2 regions of the Bradyrhizobium sp. 23 genome follow, and region 1 is predicted to be linked to the other one. Evidence: predicted binding sites of a transcription regulator. Region 1 holds the regulator's gene; the other holds the start of a gene.

The links. Region 1 encodes LexA, which represses DNA repair genes until DNA is damaged. Its sites were predicted from a motif close to TGTTCNNNNTGTGTTCNG; they were not measured.
Region 2: the regulator LexA is predicted to act here: its motif matches at 1,268-1,285, upstream of recA (recombinase RecA).

Annotation. Positions count from the first base shown of each region.
Region 1 covers NZ_JADPJF010000042.1:282,917-288,406, forward strand. The annotation lists gene IVB32_RS11105 (ComEC/Rec2 family competence protein) at 1-167, shown strand, start outside; gene IVB32_RS11110 (hypothetical protein) at 306-740, opposite strand; gene lexA (transcriptional repressor LexA) at 1,234-1,935, opposite strand; gene glp (gephyrin-like molybdotransferase Glp) at 2,112-3,323, opposite strand; gene IVB32_RS11125 (hypothetical protein) at 3,562-3,753, opposite strand; gene IVB32_RS11130 (HAD family phosphatase) at 3,921-4,547, opposite strand; gene IVB32_RS11135 (alpha-hydroxy acid oxidase) at 4,562-5,490, opposite strand, start outside.
Region 2 covers NZ_JADPJF010000064.1:65,817-71,306, forward strand. The annotation lists gene IVB32_RS15340 (DUF2798 domain-containing protein) at 33-290, shown strand; gene IVB32_RS15345 (hypothetical protein) at 929-1,096, opposite strand; gene recA (recombinase RecA) at 1,360-2,448, shown strand; gene IVB32_RS15355 (hypothetical protein) at 2,552-3,538, shown strand; gene IVB32_RS15360 (hypothetical protein) at 3,548-4,570, shown strand; gene gcvP (aminomethyl-transferring glycine dehydrogenase) at 4,673-5,490, opposite strand, start outside.

The DNA of each region.
Region 1 (5,490 bases):
GTGACGGTTTTGTGGTTCAGGCAGTGAGGGCGAGAGGCACGAGCCGCCCCTGGTTGCCGGCCGGCGCCGGCGAGGGTGATTTCGACGGCAGCCTCGCGCCAAAGTCGACCGCGCCTCGCATCAAGGACGCAACGCCGGCGGACACCGACCTGCAAGCCGACGATTGATCTGATGGTGCGGAGCAACGCAGTGGTTCGGTGCGTCCGTTCGGATTCGCGGGGTGCAAACCACACCATCTCGCCGGCCACGGCCGGCGATGGCGATTCAATCCTGACCTCCGACTTCGTAGCCGGAGGGCGGCTCTGTCAGCCGATCGGCAGGTGCGTGACGGTCGGCTGCCTGTCGGCGGTGATCTGCGCCTTGTGCTCGCGCTCGGTGACCGACTGAGTCACCGGCAGTTGCAGCACCGTCGCGCGCTGGCCTTCGACGAGCTGCGTCACCAGCACGTATTTGCCGTCGGGGAATTCGATCGCATCATGATGGCGGTCGGGAACGTGCGGATCGATCTTGCCGAACTTGCCCACGCGGGAATTGATGGTGCGCGTCCAGATCCAGCGATTGTCGTAGCGGACGTCGTCGGCGAAGGCGAGCTCCGTCCCCGGCAGCAGGCAGACGGCAACAGACGGATCGGCTGCAGAGGCGAAGCCGCGCGTCGAGGTGCCGCGGAAGCTTGTCGTGACGATCGTCTCGCCGACTTCGGCGGGGCGCGACGCGACGGCATGTAGGCTGTAGTCACACATCGGGTGCTCCTCATGCTGGGATAGCAACCCGCGTCTCTTATCGAGGCGCAGGCCTCTATCAGAGTGGAAGCACGAACGCTCTGCTTGGTTGTGGGCAAATCTGCGGCTGGCTTCCGCAAGCCGCGATCACATTATCTTTCCCGAATTCAATAGGAACAAAGCTCGCCGCGATGCATTCGGGAGGCGCGTACGCGAACATTGCCAACTTGGCTGCAACGGCCGAACTTGACCGCTGGTCGCTGTTTCCTCGAACAACCGAGCCGCGAAGCGGTGCTGCTTGAAGCGGTGCTGCTTCGTCGGCGTGGCGAGGAGCCAGCGTTGGAGGAGGGGCCGGATAGTCTGTGCAGAACCAGAAAGGCTATCCAGCCGGAGCGGACGATGATCCGCTCCAATCTCTGACCGGCGATGCCGATCGGAAGCGCGCGAGGCGCCAAGCACCTCCGGCATGAAGTGCTTCCGATATGAAGTACTGCCGATAGAAAGACTCCCGGTATCAGTACTTCCGGTAAAGCCCGATCAGCTTGCCCTGAATCTTCACCCGGTTGGGCGGCAGGATGCGGACCTCATAGGCCGCGTTGGCGGGCTCGAGCGCGATCGAGGCGCCGCGACGGCGGAAGCGCTTCAGCGTCGCTTCCTCGTCGTCGATCAGCGCCACCACGATGTCGCCGGTATCGGCGCTCTCGTTGCGCTGGATCAGGGCCATGTCGCCGTCGAGAATGCCGGCTTCGACCATCGAGTCGCCGCGCACTTCCAGCGCGTAATGCTCGCCCGAGCCGAGCATGTCAGGCGGTACGCTGATAGTATGGCTGCGGGTCTGCAACGCCTCGATCGGCGTGCCGGCCGCGATGCGGCCCATCACCGGCACCGCGACGGGACGTTCGCCCTCGTCAGCGGGCAGGCTCGCGCTCGCACGCACCTTGCCGAGATTGCCCTCGATGACGCTCGGCGTGAAGCCGCGGCGGCTGCCAGCGGCTGCCTGGAGCTCCGGCAGCTTGATGACTTCAATCGCACGGGCGCGGTTGGGCAGGCGTCGGATGAAGCCACGCTCCTCGAGCGCCGTGATCAGGCGATGGATGCCCGACTTCGAGCGCAGATCGAGCGCATCCTTCATCTCGTCGAAGGAGGGCGGCACGCCGCTTTCCTTCAGACGCTCACTGATGAACCGCAGAAGCTCGTATTGTTTGCGCGTTAACATCTCGACCAAAGTCCCCCGGTTGATGTCGTCCGATTCCGAGACGCTGAATTCGGCCATAAGCCGCTGCATGCTCGAAACAAATCATGAACAGACACTATATGTTCGATACATGTTCCGCAACTGCTTAATTTACCGTGAACAGAGCAAAGTGCGCGGAACGCGCGTTGCGGGGGCGCTCAGACGGGGAGCCGCAACACTTCGCAAGCCGTGCCGGCTTCGGCCTTCGGCGCGAATGGTGCGCGGACGAGAAGTACCTGTGCTGCAGCGAGATTCGCAAGCAGCGAAGAGTCCTGATGATTGACGGGAACAACGACGCGTGTGCCATCGTCACGCTCCTCAAGATGCGCGCGCAGATAGTCCTCGCGCTGGTCGTTGGCGCCGACGTCGCGGCCGAGCACGGCGCGTTCACGGCGATGGTGAATCACTGAACGGCCCGACAGGGCGCGAATCAGCGGCACCATGAACAGGAAAGCGCACACGTAGGACGATACGGGATTGCCCGGCAGGCCGATCACACCCATTGCGCCGAGTCGCCCGTGCATCATCGGCTTGCCTGGCCGCATCGCGATCTTCCAGAACGCCATCGCGATGCCTTCGTCCCGCAGTGCCTGCTGGACCAGATCGTGGTCGCCGACCGATGCGCCGCCGGTCGTGATCAGGACGTCGGCGCCGCTCTCGCGGGCGCGGCGGATGCCGGCGGTGGTGGCCTCGAGCGTGTCGGCGGCAATACCGAGGTCGATGGTCTCGGCGCCCTCGCTGCGGGCGAGCGCGTGCAGGGCGTAGCCGTTGGAATAGACGATCTGGCCGTGGCCGGGCGTGGTGCCCGGCATCACCAGCTCGTCGCCGGTGGCGAGAATCGCGACCTTCGGACGCCTGACAACGGCAAGGTGCGGATGATTCATCCCGGCGGCGAGCGCGAGGTCTCGCTCGGTCAGACGGCTTCCCTTGCGCAGGAGCACGTCGCCCTCGCGGAAATCGACGCCGGCGGGGCGGATGTGCCGGCCGGCGATCGCGGCTTCCTTGATCGTGATGCGCTTGCCGGCGGCGACCGTGTCCTCCTGGATCACGACGGCGTCCGCGCCAAAGGGAACGACGCCGCCGGTGAAGATCCGCACGGCCTCGCCGGCTCCGACCGTCCCCTCGAACGGTCGGCCCGCTGCGACTTCGCCGATGACGGTGAGCTCCGAATCGATCGTCGCGGCATCGGCCGCGCGCACCGCGTAGCCGTCCATCGCCGACATCGCTTGCGGCGGCTGCGTGCGCCGCGCCACGACGTCACGCGCGAGCACGCGATGGTAGGCCTCGTCGAGGGAAATCATTTCTTCCGGCAGCGGCTCTGCACCCGCCAGCACCGCGGCAAGCGCGTCAGAAACCGGCATCAAGGCCACGGCGAAAACTCCTGCTCGGCACGTTCGGGCGAATGTTCCGCACGTCTTCTAGCCGAGCGCAGGCGCAGAGGCAAAAGCGGCTGAGCAGGCACAGTCATCCCGCCCCTTCACATTGTTCCGGAAGGCAGGATCAAGCGCGTCGCGGCATGATCCGAAGGAGGTCACAGATCGGCAGGAGAGTGGTCATGGAAGCGACGAAAATCATGGCAAGGCGAGAACGCGCCATGGCCTGAATCGATCAGCTCCCTGCCTGCCCGGGAGTTACGTCGGGCGCCTTGGATCCCTGATCCTTGTCGGGCAGCGGGTCGGCTTGGGATTTCAGGTCGGCGGCCTTGCTCACAAGCTTGGCGGAAAGGTCCGAATCTGAAGTTGTCCTCGCGAATTCAAGAAGAAGAGAGGCCTGCTTGGTGAGGTAGGTTTTGCCCAGCACGATGATGCATCCGTCCGTAGAAGTCCCAACGGACGCTAAGAGTCCGGAAGGCGGTATTCCGTTCCCGGAACTCTGTATAAAAATGTACAAAGTGATCCGGTTCCTCAATTTTTCAAAATTGGTCCGTCGGGCCGTGCCGTCGTGGGTTTCGCGACAACGGACCGTCGTCAAATGCCCAATGCCTTCAATGCGTTCCCGACGTCACGCGGCGAGGTCACATGCACCGCCGTCAAGCCGCGCGCGCGCGCTCCCTCGATGTTTTCGGCAAGATCGTCGAAGAACACGATGCGCCCGGCGGGCACGCCGATCGCCGCAACGACGTGGTCGAAGGCCTCCGCATCCGGTTTGCGCAGGCCGATGCTGGACGACAAATACAGCTCGCGGAAATGGCCGAGGAGGTCGGCATATTCCCTCGAGAAATGGTCCACGTGCGGCCGGTTGGTGTTGGAGAAAGCATAGAGCGGCATCTGTTTCGCTGCGCGCGGCAGCAGCTCGGCGATGTCAGGCATTTCGCCGGCGAAAATCGCGTTCCAGCCTTCCAGGAACTGCGCATCCGAAATGCCGATTCCGAGCGAGGCTCGCAATGAGGCGAAATAGTCCTCATCGCTGATCTTCCCCATCTCGTGCAACCGATAGGCTTCGCTGTCCCGCACATAGCGCGCGACGATGGCTTCGGGCTTGCAGCCGGCATGTCCCGCCCAGCAGGCGATCGCCTTGGAGAAATCGATATCGAGCACGACGCGGCCGAGATCGAACAGGAGCGCATCCGCGCTGCCGGGAGAGAGCGATGTCACCTGCGTCCTTTCACTCAGTATCGATACGGCTCGTGGTCGAACAGCGGAAACGCGCTGAACACACTCGGCGCGTTGGTTGCGGTCGCCTGGTGCAGGCAGGATTTGTTGACCTCGGCGAACGAGGTCGCACCCAAGAGGCCGAGGCAGCGCAGCACTTCGTCCTCGAGCAGTTCCAGCATGCGCGCCACGCCGGCTTCGCCGGCCGCCGCCAGCGCCCAGCATTGCAGCCGGCCGATGCCGACGAGGTCGGCGCCCGCCGCGATCGCCTTGACGATGTCGGTGCCGCGACAGACACCGCCATCGACCATGATCTTGGCGCGGCCGTTCACGGCGTCGACGATCTCGGGCAGCACGTGCATGGCGCCGCGACCGTGATCGAGCTGACGGCCGCCATGGTTGGAGACGTAGATCCATTCGACGCCGTGATCGATCGCGATCAGCGCGTCCTCCGGCGTCGCGATGCCCTTGAGGATCAGCGGGATCTTGAACTTGTCCTTGATCATCTTCACCGTCCGCCACTCCAGACCCTTCTGGTAATCGCCCCCGGTGGCGCGCAAGCGGCTCTCGCGAACGTAGCGCTTGGCGATGTCACGTTCGCGGCGGCTGTAGTGGGCGGTGTCGACGGTCAGGCAGAAGGCGGCGTAGGCGTTCTTCTCGGCCCGGCTGACGACGTCGGCGACGAAGGCGTCATCGCCGCGCACATAGAGCTGGTAGAGCCGCAGCGCGTCGGACGCAGCTTCGGCGGTCTTTTCTAGGCCGGGCTCGGACACCGAACTGAGCATGTGCGCCGCACCGAAAGAGGCGCAGGCGCGTGCCACGCTCGCCGCACCATCCGGATCGAAGATCTCGAGCGCGCCGACCGGGGCGAGGACCACGGGCAGGCGCATCTTGCGGCCGAACTGTTCGACCGAACCTGTAACCTTGCGAACATCGCGCAGCACGC
Region 2 (5,490 bases), on a different contig from region 1:
GGCCCGATGCGGCTAAGCAACATGGACGCGTCATGCCGGGCATTCCCCGCCGCTATTCTCATTTCGTGTTCGGAATCATCCAGTCGGGACTGACCTCGCTGATCGCCGCGGGCATCGCCAGCTTTCCCGCAGGGAACGCGCTGGACTTCCTGGCGCACTGGATGGTGTCGTGGCTGATCGCATGGGCGGCGATGCTGCCGATAGTGCTGCTCGCAGCGCCGGCGATCCGCGCCTTCTCGCTGCGGCTGACGCAGGAGGAGGGCGGTTCGCAAACCGGCCGGCCGGCATGAAAATCGGAATGAAAAAACCCCGCTTGGGAGAACCAAGCGGGGAGAAGGTTATTGGAGGCTGAGGTGCTGGGCTGCAACACCATAGCCGGGCGACCCTAGCCGGCTCAGCTTACGACAGCCTGACAAGGCCCGACGGTGGCAGCAAAAGCCGGAGCGCGGGGGCCGCAGACTGGCCCCGCACCGGTCCCAATTTCGACATCCGTTCGCACAACTCAGGACACAACCGCAGGCGAGATTTCGCGGCGACGGTGCTGCCATGGGGGAAACGTGGCGTGCCGGCAACGGGGTGGCATCATGGACAACGTAGAGCGGTCATTCGCCGCCGCGACGGCGGCTGGCTTCGTCGTGCTGGTGATCGGCATCGGGTTGCTGGTTCTGCTGTAGGCGCTGTTGGGTGCGGGAGATGGCTCCGAGGGTGGAAAGGCCCGTGCGCGCCTTTCAAAAATCGCGAAAACAACCCCATGCACAGTAGCGTGCCTACAAATTTCCCCGCCCAATCAATGGCTTACTGGTAGTATTTAGATACCATATCGGCTCGGATTCGCCTTTCACGGCCATCCGAATCCCGATACCCGTGCCGATTCCCTGAGATCAACGGGCTGCCGCTCCGGCACCGTCGCCAGCGCGGTCCCAGCGGCCTAATGAACCTTGATCGCGTCCAGCGGCAAACGGAGTTCGGCGGCACGCTCTTCGCGGTCTTTCTTGCGGAACTCGTTTTCCTTGCGCTCGAACTTGCTCAGCTCCTCCCGCGCCGCCTCCAGCAGCGGAGTGCGCCGGGTCGTATCGTGATGCGTGTTGTCCGTCATGACTGAAGTCCCCTCAGTTGCGGTCCCATCCAAGAGTCCATCCAGGAGAAGGCCGCAGACCGCGAAAGGTTCGTGCCGCAGGATGACGGAATTCTGACGGTGTGCGGGTCATCCGTCTTTGATGCGCGTCAGCCAGAGCGTGCAAATTCCCAAAAGAACATATTGCGAACCTAGAACAAATAGGGTACATTGTTTTTATCGCCGCGCCGCCTCGCCAATCGTTTGTCCCTCACGCGAATCCTCGTCATAAGGAGCACGACCCGATGTCCACCACTGCCTTGCGTATCGTCGAAGGATCCTCCATGGACAAGAGTAAAGCTCTCGCCGCCGCGCTCTCCCAGATCGAGCGTCAGTTCGGCAAGGGCTCGGTGATGAAGCTCGGCAAGAACGACCGTTCGATGGATGTCGAGGCGGTCTCTTCGGGCTCGTTGGGGCTCGATATCGCGCTCGGGATCGGCGGCCTGCCGAAGGGGCGCGTCGTGGAGATCTACGGGCCGGAATCCTCGGGCAAGACCACGCTGGCGCTGCACACGGTGGCGGAAGGGCAGAAGAAGGGCGGCATCTGCGCCTTCATCGACGCCGAGCACGCGCTCGACCCGGTCTATGCGCGCAAGCTGGGCGTCAATATCGACGAGCTCCTGATCTCCCAGCCGGACACCGGCGAGCAGGCGCTGGAAATCTGCGACACGCTGGTGCGCTCCGGCGCGGTCGACGTGCTGGTGATCGATTCGGTCGCGGCGCTGGTGCCGAAGGCCGAGCTCGAGGGCGAGATGGGCGATGCGCTGCCGGGTCTGCAGGCGCGTCTGATGAGCCAGGCGCTGCGCAAGCTGACGGCGTCCATCAACAAGTCCAATACCATGGTGATCTTCATCAACCAGATCCGCATGAAGATCGGCGTGATGTACGGCTCGCCGGAGACCACCACCGGCGGCAACGCGCTGAAATTCTATGCTTCCGTCCGCCTCGACATCCGCCGCATCGGCGCGATCAAGGAGCGTGACGAAGTGGTCGGCAACACCACGCGCGTCAAGGTCGTCAAGAACAAGCTGGCGCCGCCGTTCAAGCAGGTCGAGTTCGACATCATGTACGGCGAGGGCGTCTCCAAGATGGGCGAGATCCTCGATCTCGGCGTCAAGGCCGGCATCGTCGAAAAATCCGGCGCATGGTTCTCCTACGACAGCCAGCGTCTTGGCCAGGGCCGCGAGAATTCGAAAGCGTTCCTGAAGGCCAACCCCGACATCACCGCCAAGATCGAGACCTCGATCCGCCAGAACTCCGGCCTGATCGCCGAGCAGATTCTGGCCGGCAGCCCCGAGCGTGACGCCGACGGCGAGGAGCCGGCGGACGAGTAAGCTTCAACAGTAAAGTTTTTCGCGAGGAGCGGGCGCTGAGGACGTTGAGTTGCCGACGTCTTCGGCGCCTGTTTCGTTTGGCGTGGGGGCACCGGGTGGTGCGATGAAGCGTCTGATCTTGACCAGTTCGTCCGGAGGCCAGCTCGCACGATCCGGGTTGGCGGAGCTTGTCATCTCATCCTCGTTTCACTTTGAGTGGGGACCGCTGCCCTCGCCCGAGAAGCTCGCAGCCTATTTCGCGCCGCGTTCGGCGAATCTCGGGCCTGGTGATCATTGGTCTGATTGGGGCATCCGGTGGCCCAAGAGCATCAAGGATCGCAAAGACTTGTCCCTTGCGGACTTCTGCGAGCAATATGACTTGGTTGAACTTTGGTTCGACCCAGCTCCCCGGGATCAATTGCAGCTCGTCTGCCTGCTGGACCACCTCAGCTCCTGCTCCTCGCTGGTGCCAAAGCTTCGACTTCGACTTGTCTCATCCGAGCTGACGACAGCACACGGTGAGGATCTCGCTGCGTCCGAGCCGCACATCCATGTCGTGCCTGTTAGGGACCAGGAGTTCGAGACTGCCCGGTTGGCGTGGTCGGCCTACCGTGCGATGACCCCTGAGGCGTGCGTCGATCTCCTTCACCAGGATCTCAGTGCATTGCTGATGCTGCGCCCGGCCTTGCTCGATCTCTTGGCAGAACTGCCGTCGCCTTTCACGGGTCTCGGTGCGACCGAGATGCGATTTCTGGAGCTCCTTGCCAGAGGGTTTGCAAACACGAATGCGTTGTTTCACCTGCGCTCGCAACGGCGCACATATGTGTTCGGAGAATTTGAGTTGGGTTCGTTGCTCGAGGGGCTCGCGCTCGGCCCCAACCCCGTAGTGGCCGGGTTGGGCGACGAACTGCGCACGATCGATCGCGAAAATTTAAGAGCTCGGCACGAGGTCTATCTCCGCAGCCGGTTGTCGTTGACCGAGTTCGGCAGGGCCGTCCTGGCCCATCAGGAAGATTTCAGTCGCCACAATCCGATCGATCGCTGGTGGGGCGGCACGCACCTGACCAATGATCGGCTGTGGCGTTACGGTAATGTTTTGACGAAGCCTTGAGACCACGGCATGACGCGGCTCATTGTCACGACCGACTCGTCCATCGCCGGCGCTATTCAACAGGCGGGCCTTGCCGACCTCGTGATTGCCATCGAGCGCCGGCTGGTCTGGGGACCGTTGCCAGCCGATGCAGAGCTGGACGCATTCTTTGCGCCGCGTACGACACAGCCCCGCGGGCTTCACTGGCTCGACGATACGCCGTCCTGGCGTCTCGAGGAATCAAGCGTGAAGGATCGAGGACTGATTGAACTGCTCGCGGAATATGACACGGTCGAGTTTTGGCGAGGGCCGGAGCCAAATGCGCAATTGATCCTGCTCTGGCTGCTCGATCATTGGGGCCGCCGACACGATGCAAATCCCGACTTTGTCGTGCGCTCCCTGTTCTTGGGTGTCAGGGATGTCGACCCACCGCGAAGCGAACTCTACCCGCCGGCTGTCGCGATCACACCTCGTCAACTCAAATCGGCCAAGCGTGCATGGCGGGCCTATCGCGCGTCGGCCCCGCAAAGGTGGCGGGATCTCTTCAAGACGGATTTGAGCTGGCTGCCACAACTCGCCCCCCACGTGAGGGCTCTTCTCAACGAGCTTCCGCGCCCCGCCTCAGGCCTTGGAGCCACCGAAGCGCGAATACTCCAGCTCATCGCGCGAGGCGGCATGCAGCCTTTCGATGTCTTTCCGGGCCACCAGAAGTGCAACGGGCTGGATGTGTATGGTTATTGGGAAGTTGGAGCGCTGCTTGACGGCCTTGCGCGGTGCGAGAGGCCGGCGGTGTCCGGACTGGATGAAGGTCCGTTTTCGCTAGAGATGCACGACGATTCCAGTCAGTTCGATCGGTACAAGCGATCGCAATTGACGCTGACCGAGTTCGGTAAGGCGGTGCTGGGAGGCGACCAGGATTTCCGCCGGTACAACCGGATTGATCGCTGGTGGGGCGGCACTCACCTGACCAACGAGCGGCTCTGGCGGTGGGACCCCGAGACCCGCTCGTTGGTTGCGCCCAAAATGCGTGTTCCGTGCCGGAGGGTGGGTTAGCGAAGTGTAGCCCACCTCTTCCATTTCGCCAGAGACAGAAGTGGTGGGTTACGCCAGCGACTGCGCTTCGCGCAGCCGGTGGCTAACCCACCCTACAAACGGTTACTCCGCCGCCTCCGCGTAATCGCTCACGGGCGGGCACGAGCACACCAGATTGCGGTCGCCATAGACGTTGTCGACGCGCCCCACCGGGCTCCAGTATTTGTCGGTGCGCGAGGTGCCCGCGGGGAAGCAGCCCTCGGCGCGGGTGTAGGCGCGCTTCCAATCGTCGTCCGCGATGTCATGCACGGTGTGTGGGGCATGACGAAGCGGCGACGCCTCGATCTTGAAGCGGCCTGCTTCGATCTCGGCGATTTCCTTCCGGATCGCGATCATGGCATCGCAGAAGCGATCCAGCTCCGCCTTGGATTCCGACTCGGTCGGCTCGATCATCAGCGTGCCCGGCACCGGAAAACTCATGGTGGGCGCATGGAAGCCGTAATCGATCAGGCGCTTGGCGATGTCGTCGACGGTGACGCCTGAGGTCGTCTTCAGCGCGCGGGGATCGACGATACACTCGTGCGCGACGCGGCCCTTTTCGTTCTTGTAGAGCACCGGGAAGTGCGCATCGAGCCTTGCTGCGACGTAGTTGGCGTTGAGGATCGCGATCTCGGTGGCGCGCTTGAGGCCTTCGCCGCCCATCATCAGAATGTAGATGTAGGAGATGGTGAGGATCGAAGCCGAGCCGAACGGCGCGGCCGAGACCGGCCCCACGGGCGCTTTCCCATCCGTCGCGGGATGACCGGGCAGGAACGGCTTGAGGTGCGACTTGACGCCGATCGGGCCCATGCCCGGGCCGCCGCCGCCATGCGGGATGCAGAAGGTCTTGTGCAGGTTGAGATGGCTGACATCGGCGCCGTAATCGCCGGGCCTGCTAAGGC